Linked DNA regions of Pueribacillus theae. Each later gene encodes a partner of the first gene's protein in a complex. Links are inferred from orthologs where the notes say so. Each region holds a gene or a part of one and is shown on either strand. Other genes may lie near its edges. The genes, in order: accD and accB.

What was found.
Region 2: the proteins of accD (region 1) and accB are in contact, whole or in part, in a solved structure (PDB 8UXZ), measured with the Escherichia coli proteins. The link is inferred for Pueribacillus theae from one-to-one orthologs.

The regions. Positions count from the first base shown.
Region 1 is NZ_QCZG01000018.1:7,099-16,731, reverse strand. The notes cover bases 6,776-9,633. They hold accD (acetyl-CoA carboxylase, carboxyltransferase subunit beta), read left to right. Parts: upstream 6,776-7,701; coding sequence 7,702-8,565; downstream 8,566-9,633. Other genes in these bases: pfkA (6-phosphofructokinase), read left to right, coding at 9,564-9,633; accA (acetyl-CoA carboxylase carboxyl transferase subunit alpha), read left to right, coding at 8,555-9,538; DCC39_RS09785 (NAD(P)-dependent malic enzyme), read left to right, coding at 6,776-7,452. Outside these bases: DCC39_RS09815 (DRTGG domain-containing protein), read left to right, coding at 1-152; DCC39_RS09810 (YtpI family protein), read right to left, coding at 157-465; DCC39_RS09805 (DHH family phosphoesterase), read left to right, coding at 575-1,528; sporulation membrane protein YtrI, read right to left, coding at 1,515-2,018; DCC39_RS09795 (YtrH family sporulation protein), read right to left, coding at 2,018-2,347; DCC39_RS09790 (DNA polymerase III subunit alpha), read left to right, coding at 2,475-5,828; more of DCC39_RS09785, read left to right, coding at 6,214-6,775.
Region 2 is NZ_QCZG01000002.1:89,797-99,556, forward strand. The notes cover bases 2,743-5,727. They hold accB (acetyl-CoA carboxylase biotin carboxyl carrier protein), read right to left. Parts: upstream 4,504-5,727; coding sequence 3,982-4,503; downstream 2,743-3,981. Other genes in these bases: accC (acetyl-CoA carboxylase biotin carboxylase subunit), read right to left, coding at 2,743-3,969; DCC39_RS01845 (SpoIIIAH-like family protein), read right to left, coding at 4,655-5,236; spoIIIAG (stage III sporulation protein AG), read right to left, coding at 5,239-5,727. Also shown: xseA (exodeoxyribonuclease VII large subunit), read right to left, coding at 1-859; bifunctional methylenetetrahydrofolate dehydrogenase/methenyltetrahydrofolate cyclohydrolase FolD, read right to left, coding at 865-1,728; transcription antitermination factor NusB, read right to left, coding at 1,725-2,114; DCC39_RS01830 (Asp23/Gls24 family envelope stress response protein), read right to left, coding at 2,193-2,597; more of accC, read right to left, coding at 2,611-2,742; more of spoIIIAG, read right to left, coding at 5,728-5,889; spoIIIAF (stage III sporulation protein AF), read right to left, coding at 5,886-6,509; spoIIIAE (stage III sporulation protein AE), read right to left, coding at 6,533-7,771; spoIIIAD (stage III sporulation protein AD), read right to left, coding at 7,800-8,195; spoIIIAC (stage III sporulation protein AC), read right to left, coding at 8,202-8,408; stage III sporulation protein SpoIIIAB, read right to left, coding at 8,442-8,954; spoIIIAA (stage III sporulation protein AA), read right to left, coding at 8,951-9,760. UniProt on the Escherichia coli protein: This protein is a component of the acetyl coenzyme A carboxylase complex; first, biotin carboxylase catalyzes the carboxylation of the carrier protein and then the transcarboxylase transfers the carboxyl group to form malonyl-CoA.

The DNA.
Region 1 (9,633 bases):
TTAAGCCCATTCAAATTGAAAGCACGATCGATATACGACCGCGCATTCTTGAAGTAAGCAGAAAATATGGAAGGCTTGATGTTGAAATTTTCCATGAAGGAACAATCGTCGGCAAGGCTTTAATGGTGGCGCAGCTCATCGATCGCCATTAGGATTCTATCTTTCTTTGTTTTGGGCCGCTTCCTCGATGGCAATCGGAAGATAGTAACGATACGCCCGATACCCCAAAATGATATTTGCCAACCCTAACAATATGAAGACCGAACCAACAATGATCGTAATCGTAGAATTATAATAAATAAAAATTTGATTTAAGCCGAAAAATAAGAGGAAATTTCCAATAGCGATATTTGCTTTCGTATTGATCCAGCTTTTTTCAGCTGGAGCTTTCGTTCGAAACGACTTTACTTTGTAAAAAAAGTAAAACATAATTGAAATGACGATAAGAATAGCGAGTGTTGGCATGAATAAACCTCCGAAAGTATTTTCTTACTTATATACTAATGCTTCTATCCGATAATTTCTATGTTTGCCATACAATCGACACAATCTTCAATTGTGAGAAGGAGAAATTATGAAAGAACAAATTCTTGAAGAGATAAAGAAGTATGAGACGATTATTATCCACCGCCATGTAAGGCCTGATCCTGATGCGATTGGATCCCAAGGGGCGCTCGCTGAAATTGTGAAAGCAAGCTTTCCAAATAAAAAAGTTTTTGTCGTAGGAGAAGAGGATCGGTCATTAACTTTTTTAAACCGCATGGACGAAATTGATAATAACGTTTATGAAGGGGCGCTCGTTATCGTTTGTGATACGGCGAATCAACCACGGATCAGTGATAAGCGCTATACGATGGGGGATAAGCTCATTAAAATTGATCACCACCCGAACGAAGATCGGTATGGGGATATTGTGTGGGTGGATACGAATGCGAGCTCTGTCAGTGAAATGATCTATGAGTTTTATCTTTTCGGAAAAGACAAGGGGCTCCTATTAAATGAGAAAGCCGCTTCTTTGATTTATGCTGGAATTGTGGGAGATACCGGGAGATTTCTTTTTCCAACTACAACTGAAAAAGCATTCAAATATGCGTATGAATTAGTTGCAAACGGCCTCAATTTTGTACCGATTTATGAAGAGCTCTATAAACAAAGAATTGAACTTGTCCATCTGAACGGCTATGTTCTCCAGCACTTTTCGCTGGACGAAACCGGCGTTGGCCATATGAAACTTCCGATGTCTGTATTGGAGAAATTCAATGTGTCGCCAAGCGAAGCTTCCCTATTGGTGAACGCTTTCTCCGATGTTGAAGGAATAAAAGTTTGGGTATTCTTCATTGAGGAGAACGGGCAAATTCGGGTGAGATTCCGTTCAAAAGGGCCCATTGTAAATACAATCGCAGCAACATTTAATGGAGGTGGCCATCCATTGGCGTCAGGTGCGACAATTTATTCATGGGATGATGTTGAACCGATTTTACAGATGCTGCGCAATGTTTGTATGGAATATGATTCTAAGACAGAGTGACATCAATATACAATTCAATCGTTGTATATAAATAAAGCTGTCTCACTTTTAAGTTATATTTTTTCTTTTCGACAAAGAATTGCTTATTTTCCAGTGATGAAATAAGCAATTCTTTATTTTTTGAAACGATGTCGATTTTTTTGTTTAACAGCAGCTGTTCTAAATAATGTGTAGCATTTTTCTCCAGTTCAAATTTTTCCATTTCGTTTAGTTTAAGCTTATCTGCATTCATAAATTCAATTTTTATTTCACGGATTAATAAGCTTTTTTCGTTTTTTTCGTTGATGTCTTCAATATCCTTTTGGAAAAGTGCAATTTTATCCTCTAAATCTTTTATTTGCTTCTGCTGTTTTGAAATGATATCTACTTGGCGTTCTTGCATCATGCCGAAAAAAGTTAAAAAGAGCAACCAGCCAATAATGGTACCAATGACAATCCCAGCGAAAAAACGCTGCCATCTGTATAATGTGCGAGTAGAAGGGACACGCATTAGTGAATGGTCTCCTGTGTAAACCATTGAATGATTTGTGTTCCGGTATATGCCCCGCTCATGGCAAACATGACGAGTAAAATCTGTTTTACGATTTCTGTCGGCGTTCCATAAAACAATCCTCGTTCGAGATTTGTAATCATGTCGAACGTACCGCCGATTGCGGCAACAAGTGCCCAGATTTTTAAATTATTTGCAAGCTGTGCTATGGTTTTCATTGGAGGCTCATTAATGAGAAAAGCCCCGATCCCACCAATGATTGAACCACCGACGACAACACCGATTGCAACGAAAAATGCTATAATTAGTGTAATCAGAAACTTTTCCATCTCTGTTCTCCTTTCATCCAATAACAAATGTTCTTCTAGACATTTTATGGACAAACATCGGCGAATATGACTTTTAAAAGGAGAACATGTACGGACTGAACAACCTCTAACTAAGGAAGGATTTCCAATGAGATTCACACATTTGCGAATACATAGCGAATACAGCCTATTGGAAAGTGCGTGCCGCCTCGAAAAGCTTGTTGCGCAGGCAAAGCGGCTCGGATTCAACTCTCTTGCGATAACCGACAAAAATGTAATGTATGGAACAATACCATTTTACAAGGCTTGTCGAAAGGCAGAAATCAAACCGATTATAGGACTGGAAGCGAACGTAATGACAAGTTCGGTAAAAAATGGCCGGAGCTATCCTCTTGTACTCTTGGCAAAAAATGAAATAGGATACCGTCATTTGTTAAAAATTAGCAGCCAGATTCAATTAAAGGAAAATGAGCAAACCAAAGCGATTCATATCGAAACATTGTCCAACTATACGGAAGGCATTTTTGCGCTGTCGGCTGGGCTCGATGGAGAAATCGGACAATGCCTTCTTCACGAAGAATACGACCAAGCTTTAGGAATTGCCAATTTGTTTAAAAGGATATTTGATAAGGAGCATTTTTTCCTTGAAATTGTGGACCACGGGCTACCTGAAGAGGCGAAAGTAAATAAACTGACTGCCAGATTGGCAGAAAAAATTGGCGCTCCACTCGCCGCCACGAACAATGTTCATTATGTAGAAAAAGGGGATGCGATTGCATACGAAGCCCTTCTGGCAATAAAAAGAGGGACAGGGCTATTATCAATAAATAATGCTGAATTTTATTTAAAATCTACTGAAGAAATGGCAGAGGCACTGGAAGACAACTATTTTGAAGCGATGGAAAACAGCGCTAAAATTGCTGATGAATGCATTCTAACCTTATCGCTTGGCAAACCCATCTTGCCTAAATTTCCACTGCCTCCTCATATTTCATCGAAAGAAGCATTGCGTAATTTGTGTTTTCAAGGACTGCAAGCACGTTACAACGATGTGACCAATGAAATTATAGAACGCATAGAGTATGAACTGTCCGTGATCGATGACATGGGATTTAATGATTACTTTTTAATTGTTTGGGATTTTATGAAATATGCTAGGGACAATGGAATTTTAACAGGTCCGGGAAGAGGGTCAGCCGCAGGCTCTCTCGTCGCGTATGTTCTTTATATTACACATGTCGATCCGATGAAACATGAGTTGTTGTTCGAACGTTTTTTAAATCCAGAGCGTGTTTCAATGCCAGATATTGATATCGATTTTTCAGATACGAGAAGAGATGAAGTGATTGAATATGTAGGGCGAAAATATGGGAAAGAACATGTTGCCCAAATTATAACGTTCGGTACGCTTGCGGCAAGGGCGTCGGTTCGGGATGCGGGGCGGCTGCTTGACGTTGAACAGAAAACGATTGACCAGCTGGCAAAGCGGATTCCTTCAAGGCAGGGAATAACGTTAGAAAAAGCGTTCAAAGAGTCTCCTGAATTAGAAAAATTAATAAACCGTTCAGAAGATGCAAAGAAAGTGTTTGAACTCGCCTGTAAGATTGAAGGGTTTCCGCGACATTCCTCAACGCATGCGGCGGGAGTTGTCATTAGCGAAAAACCTCTTACTGATGTCATTGCGATTCGAGCTGGGCATGAAAACATTGCATTAACCCAGTTTCCGATGGAGGATTTGGAAGAGATCGGATTATTAAAGATGGATTTTCTCGGTCTCCGAAATCTATCGCTTATCGAAGACATCCTTCACAACATCGAAAAAAGCACAGGAAGAAAATTGCAGCTTGACATGATCCCGTACAACGATCAAAAAACATTTGACTTGCTAAGCGCAGGTGATACAACGGGCATCTTTCAATTGGAATCTTCCGGAATGCGCCAAGTGTTAACGAATTTAAAACCGAGTGAATTTGAAGATATCGTAGCCGTGAATGCCTTGTATCGGCCGGGACCGATGGAAAACATTCCGGCCTATATTGCCGCAAAGCATGGAAAACGCCGAGTATCTTATCCCCATCCTGATCTTGAACCTGTCTTAAAGAAGACGTACGGCGTTATCGTCTACCAGGAACAAATTATGCAAATTGCATCAATGATGGCAGGATTTTCATTAGGGGAAGCCGATTTATTAAGAAGGGCAATTTCTAAGAAAAAACGAGACATATTAGAAAAAGAACGGGAGCATTTTGTAGCCGGTTGTGTGAAAAATGGATATGGCGAGCATATGGCTGTAGACATTTACAATTTACTTGTAAAATTTGCCAACTATGGGTTTAATCGAAGCCATGCTGTTGCTTACAGTATGATTGCTTACCAGCTTGCTTTTTTGAAAGCGAATGAACCTGTCGCATTTTTTGCTGCGTTGTTATCAAGTGTGATCGGAAACCAGGAAAAGCTTGCAAGTTACATTTCTGAGCTGAGAAGGAAAGGAATTGAAATCTATCCTCCTTCAATCAATAAAAGCCATGCCTTTTTTACAATGGATAAAGGCGGCATCCAATTTGGTTTGCTTGCCATTAAAAATGTTGGTTTGCAGGCGATAAATGAAATCATAAAAAATCGCCGACAGCTCGGGGACTATAAAGATTTGTTTGATTTGTGCAGAAGGGTATCGTTGAAAAATGTCAATAAGCGCACATTGGAGTCGTTAATCTTATCCGGCGCTTTCGATGAATTTGGGGTTGAACGGGGCAGTTTGCTGGCCACGCTTGACGATGCGCTTGAGGACGCGGAAAAAGAGCAAAAGAATGCAAATCAAATTGGTTTTTTTAAGCCTGATGAGAGTGGGTTTACGTATGTTGACGTTCCGCCTCTTAGCGAAGATGAAAGGTTGGCACACGAAAAAGAAGTGTTTGGGTTTTATTTGAGTGGCCATCCACTGCAACGCTACAGCAACCTGCTTTGGCAATTCCCGCATACATTTCTTTCCGATTTAAAAAATATCCCGAATGTCAATTCAGTAAGAGTTGCTGTAATGGTTGAAAATGTAAAACCAATAAAAACAAAAAAAGGCGATCAAATGGCGTTTTTGAAGGGAAGTGATCATTCAGGCGAGGCGGAGATTGTCGTTTTTCCAAAAGTTTTCAGCAAAATAAATGAGATACTCACCCCTGAAGCTTTATTATATATCGAAGGAAAAGTTGAGAATAAGGGTGAAGATGGCGTTAAAATCATTGCAGAAAAGGCAATGAAGGTAGAAGAACTAGTGAAAAATGCAACGAAAAAAATTTTTTTAAAGATTGAACAGAAACATCAAAATCAAAAAACCCTTACGCTTATTCAACATGTTTTAAAGAAGCATCCGGGGGATTTTCCCGTTTATCTTTATTATGAGGAAGAAAAGCGAGTAAGACAATTGTCGAAGCAGTATTCGATTTCGGCGTCCAATGAATGTTTGAACGAGATAAAAATGCTTATCGGTGAAAAAAATATTATGTTTTAACTTCATTCAGAAGTCCCCCACCTCAAGGCTTCGAAGAATCGAAGAGGTCTAAATGGGGAATAACATGCTACTCCCTTAATAAGGCCCGTTTATCGAGAAAGGCTCGATAAAATCTGGGCGCAAATACGTAAAGGCGCATTTGATACGCCTATCAAAATTTTCAGAAATGATGCAAAAACTTGTTTACAACTAGATGTTTGTTGTTATATTATATAAAGTATAACTTTTTTCAAACAAAGGAAGAAATAGCTTAGGAGCCGTGAATACAATCTTACTTTTTATTTAAAGTTTGAAAAGGTGAGCACAAGTTTTCGGACTTGGAATTACAGAGAATTGAGGTGTTGTTGGAGTGACAGAGACTGTTGAGAAAAGGGGTGTAACTTCTTTGTCGACCTTGCGAGAAGAAGCGTTACATATACACCGTAAAAACCAAGGAAAGCTTGAATCAAAATCGAAAATTGAAGTGCGGGATGCAAAGGATTTAAGTCTTGCATATTCCCCAGGTGTGGCCGAGCCATGCATGGAAATCAATAAAGATCCGAGTAAAGTATATGAATATACAATGAAAGGGAATATGGTTGCTGTCGTTTCAAATGGAACGGCTGTTCTCGGACTTGGTGATATCGGCCCTGAAGCTTCGCTTCCTGTAATGGAAGGCAAGGCTGTATTATTTAAAAGCTTTGCCGGCGTAGACGGTTTTCCTATTTGTCTAAATACGAACAGTGTTGACGAGATTGTAGAAACAGTTAAGCTGCTTGAACCAACTTTCGGTGGGGTAAATTTGGAAGATATCAAAGCACCGGAATGCTTTGAAGTCGAAGAAAGGTTAAAAGCTGAAACGAACATTCCGATCTTTCATGATGATCAACATGGCACTGCCATTGTTACGTTAGCAGGCCTTGTTAACGCACTCAAGCTTACAAATAAAATGATCTCAGATGTAAAAGTTGTCGTAAATGGTGCAGGTGCTGCAGGAATTGCCGTTATTAAGCTTTTGAATCGATTTGGTGTGAAAGATATTATCATGTGCGATTCCAAGGGAGCAGTTTATGAAGGACGTCCTGTTGGAATGAACCCTATGAAGGAAGAAGTAGCTAAATTTACGAATCATAAGAAAAAAGCAGGTACGCTTGAAGAAGTGATTAAAGGCACTGACGTGTTCATTGGTGTATCTGTTGAAGGTGCTTTGACTCAAGAGATGATTCGTTCAATGAATGAAGATCCGATTATCTTTGCGATGGCAAATCCAAATCCGGAAATTTTGCCTGATGAAGCAAAAGCAGCGGGAGCAAAAGTCATTGGAACAGGCCGTTCGGATTATCCAAACCAAGTCAACAATGTTTTGGCATTTCCAGGGATTTTCCGCGGAGCACTTGATGTAAGGGCACTTGAAATCAATGAAGAAATGAAAGAGGCCGCTGTATATGCAATCGCTTCACTAATATCTGACGAAGAATTGTCTGCTGATTACGTTATTCCAGCGCCTTTTGATCCTCGAGTTGCACCTGCGGTGGCTGCAGCCGTTGCAACGACGGCAATGTCATCAGGGGTGGCAAGAATCGAAGTCGATCCTGAAGAGATAGCAGAAAAAACACGAAGACTTGCGATTATCGGAGAAAAATAATATTTGCTTTTTAGAACGGAGAAGTTCATCTTCTCCGCTTTTTTATGTGTAAAAAGCGAGAGCTGCCTGTTTCCCATTTCCACAGCTCGTTATCGCTGAAAAAAACTCTAATCCCATCAACATTTGTCAAGCTTTGTCATGAATATGAGAAACACTAGATTTTTCAAACGTTCATCGGTTAGAATAATATAGAGACAAGTGCTAAAAATATGAGATTTTCTTAGTATTTGCGGGAAAGGAAGGTCCCAATTGATCAAAGACTTTTTTGCAAAAAAGAAAAAGTATGCAACAGTTCCTTCTGAGAGACTGAAACAGGAAGTACCAGAAGGGATTATGAAGAAGTGTCCCCAATGCAAACATATTATTTATTCAAAAGAATTGAAGAAAACTTGGAATGTTTGCCAATCATGTGGGTATCATATGCCTTTAACAGCCTATGAGCGTATAGAAAGTTTGCTTGATGATGATTCATTTATCGAATACGACGTAAATATGATTTCTGAAAATCCGCTTCATTTTCCAAACTATATCGAACGCCTTGAAAAAGATCGGGAAGTTTCCGAACTAAATGAAGCTGTTGTAACAGGAGAAGGCTTAATTGACTCAAATCCAACCGTATTGGCAGTAATGGATGCACGTTTCAGAATGGGCAGCATGGGATCGGTCGTTGGCGAGAAGATTACTCGGGCCATTGAACAGGCTGACAAAAAAAATATCCCGTTTATCATTTTTACAGCTTCCGGTGGTGCGCGAATGCAAGAAGGTGTTTTAAGCTTAATGCAGATGGCCAAAACGAGTGTTGCATTAAAACGTTTCAGCGACAATGGGGGCTTATTCATCTCAGTTATGACCCATCCAACAACAGGCGGCGTTTCTGCAAGCTTCGCTTCGGTCGGAGATTTCAACTTCGCGGAACCCGGTGCACTCATTGGTTTTGCCGGAAGAAGAATTATAGAACAAACGATAAGAGAAAAGCTGCCAAACGATTTTCAAACAGCAGAATTTTTAATGAAGCACGGTCAATTGGACCGGGTTATCCCTCGGGGAGAAATGAAAGAAACATTAGCCAAAATTTTAGATATGCACCGGCCAGGAGGGGAAAATCGTGCCTGAACTGGAATTTGAACGCCCAATCAATGATCTGAAAACAAAAATCAATGAACTGAAAGCCTTTATGGAAGAAAAAGACATTGACTTGACTGCAGAATTAAAACATTTGGAAGAACGGCTTAAAGAATTGGAAGATGAAACCTATGAGAACTTACAGCCCTGGTCCCGCGTGCAGATCGCACGCTATCAAGAACGGCCGACAACGCTGGATTATATCGAGCACCTTTTTACAGATTTTATAGAACTTCACGGAGATCGCCTGTACGGTGACGATGAAGCGATCGTCGGAGGGATTGCGAAATACGATGGCAAACCTGTCACGATCATTGGCCATCAACGAGGGAAAGATACAAAGGAAAATATTCGAAGAAACTTCGGCATGCCACATCCGGAAGGCTATCGGAAAGCGCTCCGTTTAATGAAACAAGCTGAGAAGTTTCACCGCCCGGTCATCACGTTTATTGATACAAAGGGCGCTTACCCTGGCAAAGAAGCAGAAGAAAGAGGGCAGAGTGAAGCGATTGCGCGAAATTTGGTGGAGTTATCCGGGCTGTCTGTGCCTGTCATTTGCATTGTAATAGGAGAAGGCGGAAGTGGTGGAGCGCTGGCATTAGGCATTGCAGATCGGATTCACATGCTGGAAAACTCGACATACTCCGTTATTTCTCCTGAAGGCGCAGCTGCATTACTGTGGAAAGATGCATCTCAAGCAAAGCTGGCAGCAGAAACGATGAAAATTACGGCACCAGACCTTTTCGCGCTCGGCATTATCGATGAAATCATTCCAGAGGTTAAAGGCGGAGCACATCGAAATATGCAAAAGCAAGCAGGTGCGATTGATGCCGTTTTAAAAAAATCACTTGATGAGCTTTTGCTATTATCAAGCGAAGAACTAGTTTCAACGCGTTATGAAAAATTCCGTAAAATCGGTGAGTACACGTTTATAAAAAGCTCGGTAAGCATTGCCAACGATTAACGGGTCATTTAGGGGTGCTTTAAACTTGAATCGAATCGGATTATTGACAAGCGGTGGAGATTCTCCTGGAATGAACGCCTGCATCCGGGCAGTCG
Region 2 (9,760 bases), on another replicon or contig:
TTGCGGCAATCGCTCGTATTAGCCTCGCTTTCCGCTCGTTCACACGCTCATTTAATTCTAAAACGTGCGGCACCGCTAATTCCGCGGCTGCGGTCGGGGTAGCGGCTCTTACATCCGCAGCAAAGTCCGCAATCGTCACATCGGTTTCGTGCCCGACAGCTGATATAATTGGAATTTCTGAATGAAAAATACTTCTGGCTACAATCTCTTCATTGAAGGGCCATAAATCTTCAATCGAACCTCCACCTCTACCTACAATGAGAACATCGTGCATGCGAAGTTCATTCGCCTGTTTAATCGCTTTTGCAATCGATTCGGAAGCCAATTCGCCTTGTACATAGACAGGAAAAAGCGTAATTCTCGCCAATGGATAACGCCGTTTTATCGTTGTGAAAATATCGCGTACCGCAGCACCTGTCTTTGAGGTGACAACACCGATTTCAACCGGAAAAACAGGAAGCGGCTTTTTTCTTTCACTCGAAAAAATTCCTTCACGCTCCAGCTTTTTCTTTAATTCTTCAAAAGCGAGAAATAAGTTTCCGATCCCATCAGGCTGCATTTCTTTCGCATATAGCTGGTATTGGCCATATGGCTCATAAACTGTCACTTCGCCGCGTACCAGCACCTTCATCCCATTTTCCGGCCGAAACGCCAATTTGCTGTTATGGCTGGAAAACATAACAGATTGTATTCTTGATCGTTCATCTTTCAAAGTAAAATACATATGTCCTCTGGAATGCAGTTTAACATTGGACAATTCCCCTCTAACCCATACATCGTTCAAGACAGTATCGCGATCAAACTGTCTTTTTATATAGCGGGTAAGCGCGGTTATCGATAGATAACGATCTTGCTCCATATACGTCACTCGCCTTTATTCAGGCGAAACCTTTTTGCGGAAAGGATCGTATTATGTAATAGCATTGTAATCGTCATTGGCCCCACCCCGCCGGGAACTGGTGTAATGTATGCGGCTTTTTCCTTTGCTTCTTCAAAGTTGACGTCCCCTGTTAATTTCCCATTTTCTAAACGATGAATGCCGACGTCGATTACCGTTGCACCGTCTTTAATATGCTCCCCGTTAATGAGATGGGCTTTTCCGACGGCCGCAATCAATATATCTGCTTGTGTTGTGATTTCTTTTAGGTTTCTTGTACGGGAGTGGCAATACGTTACGGTCGCATTTTCGTTTAAAAATAATTGCCCGACAGGCTTTCCTACAATATTGCTGCGTCCAACGACAACAACATGCTTGCCTTCAATCTCAATTTGTTCTGACTTGACCATTTCTAAAATCCCGTGTGGTGTGCATGGCAAAAAGGTTTCTTGCCCTGTCATCATACGTCCGATACTAATCGGGTGGAAGCCATCAACATCTTTTTCAGGTGATATGGTGTCGATAACAGCCTGCTCATTGATTTGAGCTGGGAGTGGAAGCTGAACAAGGATCCCATCGATCGTATCGTCTGCATTAAGTTCCCTGATTTTAGCAAGCAGTTCTTCTTCTGATGTTTCTTCAGGCATTTCAATGAGAAGCGAATGGATGCCGACTTCCTGGCAGGCCTTTTGTTTTCCTCTAACATAGGTTTGGGATGCCGGGTCGGTTCCAACAATAATAACTGCCAAACCAGGCGTGACATCTTTTTCTTTTAATGCCTCAACTGCTTTTTTCATCTCTTCTTTTTTTCTCTGTGACAGTTCTTTTCCGCTAATCAATTGTGCAGTCATTGTTCTCCCCCTAAAATTTTTGATAAAACACCATTGATAAAACGTTTGGACTCCTCACTGCCAAATGTTTTGGCAAGTTCGACCGCTTCATTCAACGTAACATTTGAAGGAATATCTTCCTCATACTTCAATTCATAGACAGCTAGACGTAAAATCGCGCGATCAACATTTGCAATCCGGTCAAAACGCCAGTTTTCTAAATGTTTTTTGATCGTACTGTCAATTGAATCTAGATTTGCGATTGTTCCTTCAACGAGCCGTTCAAAAAAAGGATCGGTTTCTTCGTCATTCAACACATAATCCATTGTTTCATTAATATCGGTCTCATTCAAATGCATTTGAAAAAGAGCTTGTACTGCTTTTTCACGGGCTTGTCTTCTCTTCAATATTTTATCTCCTTTTAACATCCACTTAGTAATCAATTAATGATAAAAATCAAAGGGGATCCCCTTTGATTTTTATCATTAATATTCAGTATCACTTATAAGGTTATCTTTTTGTTCAAAATGGATACCTACTACATGGATGTTAATTTCTTTTACATCAAGTGCTGTCATGTTTTGCAATTCCTGGCGGATGCTCGTTTGAATTTCCTGACCGACAGATGGGATGGAAAAACCATATTCAATCACAACAAAAACATCGAGAATGATGCCCTGATCGGTAAGATCAACTTTGACGCCTTTTCGGTGCGATTTTCGGCCGAGTTTTTCCGCAACACCGGTTGCGAAGTTTCCCCGCATTGAAGAAACCCCTTCGACATCTGATGCCGCAATCGCAGCGATTACTTCAATAACTTCAGGCGAAATCTCAACCTTACCAAGTTCATCTGTCTGACTGTTCATCTCAAAGCTTTGGCTTTCAACCAAGTTTTTTCACCCCTTAGTTTTCTTTATCACTTAAATCATACAGCTCAAGAAACTTCGTATTAAAATCACCTTCAACAAATTTTTCGTGATTTAAAAGTTTTAAGTGAAAAGGAATCGTCGTTTTTACTCCGTCGATCACAAATTCATCAAGTGCACGCTTCATCCGAGAGATTGCTTCTTCTCTCGTCGCGCCGTAAGTAATAAGTTTCGCAACCATTGAATCATAAAATGGCGAAATGACGTAACCGGGATAAACAGCCGAATCGACTCTTACACCCAATCCTCCCGGCGGTAAATACATCTCCACTTTGCCAGGTGAAGGCATGAATTTTTTGTTCGGATCTTCCGCATTAATACGGCACTCCATCGACCAGCCGTTAAATGTGACATCATCCTGCTTGATCGATAATTTTTCACCCGCCGCAACATAAATCTGCTGCTTGATAAGATCGACTCCGGTAACCATTTCTGTTACAGGATGTTCAACTTGGATGCGGGTGTTCATTTCCATAAAATAGAAATTTCCGTCAGCAGCATAAATAAATTCAATTGTCCCCGCACCGGAGTAATTAACGGCTGCAGCTGCTTTAACAGCGGCCTCTCCCATCTCTTGCCGTTTCTTTTCATCAATTGCAGGCGACGGCGTTTCTTCAACCAATTTTTGAAGGCGGCGTTGAATGGAACAGTCACGTTCACCTAAGTGAATCACATTTCCATAGTTGTCGGCAAGCACTTGAATTTCAACATGGCGGAAATCTTCAATAAATTTTTCGATGTAGACCCCTGGATTGCCAAAAGCAGTTGCCGCTTCTTGTTGTGTAATATTAATGCCGTTGGCTAATTCTTTCTCGTCACGTGCGATACGGATACCTTTTCCGCCCCCGCCAGCCGTTGCTTTAATAATAACAGGATAACCAATTTTAGACGCGATCTCAAGCCCTTCGTCCACGCTCCCGATGATGCCTTCCGACCCCGGAACAATCGGTACCCCTGCCTTTTTCATTGTTGAGCGGGCAATATCTTTCGTACCCATTTTTGTAATAGCTTCAGGGCTTGGGCCGATAAACGTAATGTTGCATTCTTTGCATATTTCGGCGAAGTCAGCATTTTCGGCTAAAAAACCGTAGCCCGGGTGGATGGCGTCAACACCAGTTAGAGTGGCGATGCTCATAATATTCGTAAAGTTTAAGTAGCTGTCTTTCGCTGCTGTAGGTCCAATGCAGTATGCTTCGTCTGCTAATCGAACGTGAAGGGCGTCTTTATCAGCCTCTGAGTAAACGGCAACAGTCTCGATATCAAGTTCTTTACATGCACGGATAATCCGTACAGCAATTTCTCCTCTGTTTGCGATTAAAACTTTTTTTATATTCATATTCGCCGCCCCTTATTCCGGTTTAACGAGAAATAGTGGTTGTCCATACTCAACAAGTTGGCCGTTTTCAGCTAAAACTTCAACAATTTCGCCCTTTACTTCTGCTTCAATTTCATTAAATAGTTTCATGGCTTCGACGATGCAAACGATCGTATCTTCTTCAACTTTGTCGCCGGCTTTTACATAAGGAGGCTTATCAGGGGAGGAAGCCGCATAGAAAGTTCCCACCATTGGCGATTCGATTTTATGTAAATTGCTTTGATCTTGCGTTTTTTCAGCTTGTGATTCTGCTTTTTCGGCTGCAGGGCTTGGCGCAGGCGCCGGTTGTGTATTTTGTTCAACCTTCGGTTGAAGCGCTTCCGCAGCAGGAGCTTGTACCACTTTTTCTACTGCTTGCTGAACTTCAGGAACAATTGCCGCTCCTGCATTTTTTTTCAATGTGATTGTCGTTCCTTCGTTTTCGTAAGTAAATTCATTGATTGATGACTGATCGACCAATCGAATGAGTTCACGTAGTTCTTGTACTTTAAACATTTGCTTTACTCCTTCCATATTAAAAACAAAAAATTTAAAAATTCTTGAATAATTATAGCATACCGCTTAATTACAGTATAGTTTACTTAAAAAAAATTTGTCGAGCGAAAAGAGCCGATGGCAATCCACCTTCGGCTCTTCTAATCGATCATCACTTTGCATATTCAACTGTCACATTGCTTACATTGCCTTCTCCAAGCTGTTCAACCGTTTTGCGCATAATATCATTCGCTTCTTTCTTTGATACCTCGTCTGCTTTAACAATAATATTAAAATTTTCCCCATCGATTGGATTCACAATCACATCGTCGTAGCCTAGCTGATTCATTAACAATGTTTCCAATACGGTGATTTGTTGTGATTGGTCGTTTAATTTTTCCATTTTATTGAATGCTTCACTTTTCATCTCTGCTGAAATTTCTCCTGAGGCAACGACTTCCTGATACTCTGCCAGCTGCTTTTCTCTTGCTTCGTTAATTTTAATTCTTAGCGCTGCAAATGTTTCATCGCTTGAAATGGTTGTTACTTCCGCTTGATCTTCAGCAGCTTCTTTGTTTGAGGTTTCAAGTTCTTCTTTGGCATCTTTCGCTTCGTTGTTTGTTTGTTTCTCTTCATCTTCAACGTACGCCACATTTGTAGGCGATTCACCAGGCGAAACGATATAGTAGACAGATAATACAATAATTAAACTTAACATCGTTAAAAGCCATGCTGTTTGTTTTTTCAATACCAATGTTACTCCTCCTTTATTTTTTTCGGCAAAACCGAAACTTGATAACTTGGGACGTGGAGAAATCGTGTGACAGCTTCAATAATCTGCTGCTTTACTTGCATGCTTTCGGCACCTTGCGCAACAACGATGACTCCGGTTACTTTCGGCTTTTCACTTCCGATAATAACTGGCTTATCTTTATCGCCGTCTCTTACGATAATCGTTTCTTCATCCATTGAATTGTTTTCTATCGTTCTCGTGCCTCCTTCACGATCGCTTTCTTCTGTTACTTGCTTTTCGTTTCTTCTGTTTTTTTCGTAGAGTTTCTTTTCTGTTGAAGCGATGTTTACTTTTACAGAGACGTTCGAGACTCCAATAACATCTGATAAAATGTCCCGGACCTGCCTTTCATAATATTCTTCATATTCAACAATTGTGGAAGGGTTGGAAGAGCGGTTGGCAAACGCATCTTTTTCCTCGGATTCTTCAGCATTTGTATTGCTCATTTCTGGTTCATTTTTTGTTTGGAAAGTCGAAGTCATATTGCTTAAAAGCATAATGGCAACACCTAACCCAAGGAGCAAATAGAAGTATATGTTAAATGGCTTTTTGCTTTTCTCTCCTTTTGGTTCAATGAGTTTTTGAAATGCTTTTTTCAATTCTTCCTTTTTCACAACTTTTCCCTTTCCCTTCCTGCCATTTCGACAGTAACTTTCTCCTCATCAATCCCCCATTGCTTCGCAAGAAACTTGCGTATCTCATTTGTTTTTCCTCGTTCTTTTAATGTAAATGATTGCTCTTCCCCAATTGTTACTACCTCGACGGGCTCTACATTTTTTACTTGATTTTCTTTGTTAGTCGTAAGAAATACTTGTAAACCGAGGATGTTTTCATAGGTTCGATCGCTTTTCTCTTTAAAATTGATGCGAATCTTTTCGACACTTACCTCATATTGCTCCATCAGCTCCTCTTCCACCTGGTTTTTCATTTGGACAGCCATTTGTTCTTCAATATATGCATCTTGGGTGGCTTGTATTTCATTTTTCTTATGATTCATCTTTTTTTCAAAGACATTTTCCGAAATCGCTTGCTCAAATTTTATCGATTCGAAGATTTTATCTTTGTCCGAAGAAAAAATCGATAATAGCGGAGAGAGCAAAAGGAGAATGAGCAAGAGCCCAATGACCATTTTGACGTACTGATGCAAACTATTATTCGGCACAAGCATATCCATAATGACGGCGATTAAAATCAGGATAACGATATTTCCTACCCATTCGCTTAGTGCTTGCACATTGCTCCCCCTTCCTGCCATTTTCAGCGCATCATGTATGCAGCATTTCCCATTCCGATCATGATTGTGATTGTGAGGAAAAACATTAATGATACAACTCCAAGTGAAACAAAAATAAATAAGACAGATTTTCCGATGACATCAAGGCTTTCAACAATCGGTCCGCCGCCTAAAGGCTGCAAAACAGCTCCCGCGATATGAAAAATTAAAGCGAGGGCCAAGACTTTAACTGCCGGAAAAAACGCCAGTAAAAGTAAAATAGCGACACCGGCAAGCCCAATCGTGTTCTTCAGAAGAAGTGATGCACTTAACACCGTATCGGTAGCGTCTGTAAACATTCTTCCAACGACAGGAATAAAGTTTCCGGCAAGAAATTTAGCCGTGCGTATCGTCACCCCGTCAGCGATTGCGCTGGAGGCGCCTTGTATCGAAATCACACCTAGAAACAAAGCAAAGAAAATACCTAAACCTCCAAGTGCGATATTTCGGAGTAGGTTTGCAAGCTTTGTTACTTTGTAGTGGTCTGTCAACGAACTGACAACATGCAAAATGGCCGACAAAAACAAAAGCGGGAGTACAATCTTAACAATTAATAAACTGCTCGTATTGATAAGAAACACGATAACAGGATGAAAAAAAGCGACAGATGAAAAATTTCCTAGGGAAGCTAATAATGCAAGCAGTAAAGGAATGAGCGCAACCATAAAACTCATCATGCTTTGAATCGCTTCTTCGGTGTAATTTATCGCAACGTGAAAACTGTTTAGCGCGAGAATAATGAGGACCATATACGTAATGGAATAAGCCACTTTGCTTACTGCGTGAAATTCAAAAGCATTTTGAATCGTTTGCAAAATGGCGGCGAATACAGCTAATAAAATTAATGAGCCAAGCAGCTTGCCGTTGGCGACAAGTTCATGAAAAAGAAATTTCAAAGCCCCAATCAGCCATTGCTGAAAAGAAAACGATTTGTCCCCTTTTACAAAATCCATAAATGAACCCTTTTGGCTTTCAGGCAAAAACCCGCCATACTCATTTACGATACTGTCCCAAAAATCTTTTATATCGCCTAAATCAATGTTTTCGATTTGCTCATCGACTAATGGCTCGATGGTGTTTTCTTCTTCATTAGATTCAGCCAATGGCGGCTCTGCGGCCATACTTTCGTTCGTGCTTGTCCAACTGATTGAGAATACGATAATAAGCCACACGGCCACAAACCATTTTCCGTTTAGAACCATACTTTCATTGTTTTGATTCATCCTTTCCATCGTTATTCTCCTTCGGATTTTAAGTTGGCAAAAGGCCTAGAACGGTCTCAATAATAACTTTTAAAATGGGAATAGCCATTCCTAAAATAATCAGTTTGCCGGCCAGTTCAATTTTCGAAGCGATTGATCCTTGTCCCGCATCTTTCGTAATTTGCGCACCAAATTCCGCAATATAAGCAACGCCAATAATCTTCAAAATCGTTTCAACGTAAACTAAATTAATATTTGCTTGATCCGCTAGCTGATTTAACAGCAAGAAGATCGCCTGAATTTGATCAATGAGAAAAATAAAGATAATGACCCCAACAATCAGTGTGATCGAAAAGGCAAAGACAGGATTTTGTTCCTTGATGACTAAAATAAGGAAGGTTGCGATTAAGCCGAGCCCGGTAATTTGCATGACTTCAATCGCCAACACCCCCTAACTTTGGAATAGAAAAACACCTTTAATTTTATGAAATAGATCGTTTAGTTTGGTGATGACAATAAATAAGACAACGATAAAGCCGATAAGCGTCACCCAATGGCCATATTCTTCCTTGCCCATTTGTTTTAACACGGTATGCAGCATTGCCACTATAATTCCAATTCCTGCGATTTGAAAGATGATATTGACATCTTGTGTCATTCCTTCCCCTCCATCAAGCAACGCAAAAAGTATTTATAACAATAGAATCACGACCAATAATCCTGCTAAAAAACCTAAGCTTTTCATCATTTTTTCGTAACGGAGCTGTTCTTCTCTCGCTTCAGCTTCCTCCCTTTCAAGATGAAGCAGTGTTAATTTAATCTGTTTTTGCTGATGCTCCCTATCGTGCTGGCCGAGTGTTGCTCCAAATTGCTTTAATATTTCAATTTCACTTTTTTCCAAACATGTCGCTTGCTTTGTTTTGTTAAGGGATTCATTCCAAGATTCAGATACACCCTTTTGCCCTTCGAGAAGGATTTCCCCAAACGTTCGAAAAAAGGTGGACACCGGTTCTGCCACATGATCCGCAACCTTGGCAGCGGCTTCAGTTAAAGGGGTGAGGCCATATACAATTTCAGCTTCCAACGACTGAAGTGCCACTTTTATTTGCCTTAGCTGACTCGTTCTTTCCCGTAGCCGCTTTGCTGCAACGAAGCCAATCCAGGTTGTCGCTGCGATGATAAGGATTGCTCCAAACCATTTCATTTGAGCAAGTCTACTCCGTCATGGTTGCGGATCGCACGGACAAATCCTGGCGCATCCCGTCTCGTCAACTCAACAAAACGATCAAAAATACGACTATCCAGTATCGGCTTGAGCATTGGCCGCAAATAAACATCTTCCATCGAATTCGCGTGGACAGTCATCATCATTTGGACGCCTGCGTTTAATGCTTCGATAATCGATTCACAGTCTTCTTTTCTGCCAATTTCATCAACAACAATGACATCAGGGCTCATTGAACGAATCATCATCATCATGCCTTCCGCTTTTGGGCAAGCATCCAAAACATCAACACGGTCTCCTAAACTATGCTGCGGAACACCTTTTACACAACCTGCAATTTCACTGCGTTCATCAACAATGCCCACCTTTTTCGGATCAATATGGTGTTTTTTGCTTCCGGTGCTGATCATGCGGGCTAAATCCCTTAGAAGCGTTGTTTTCCCAGTTTGGGGAGAACCGATGATTAATGTGTTCAACCATCTTTTATCGTAAAGATAAGGAATATAAGGTTCTGCAATCCCAATTTTTTGGCGCGCGATTCGAATATTGTAGGAGCCAATCTCCTTGATCGCTTTCACTTCTCCCTTTTCGATTGTCACTTTCCCAGAAATTCCGACTCGATGGCCACCTTTCACAGCGATATATCCTCTTTTTAATTCTTCTTCAAATGCATACAAAGAATAATCGCTTAATTTATTTAATAAATAAATGGCATCTTGTTTGGAAACAATGTGCGGACTGCCGTTTAATTTGGGGTAATACGGCTTTCCTTCAACGATAATTTC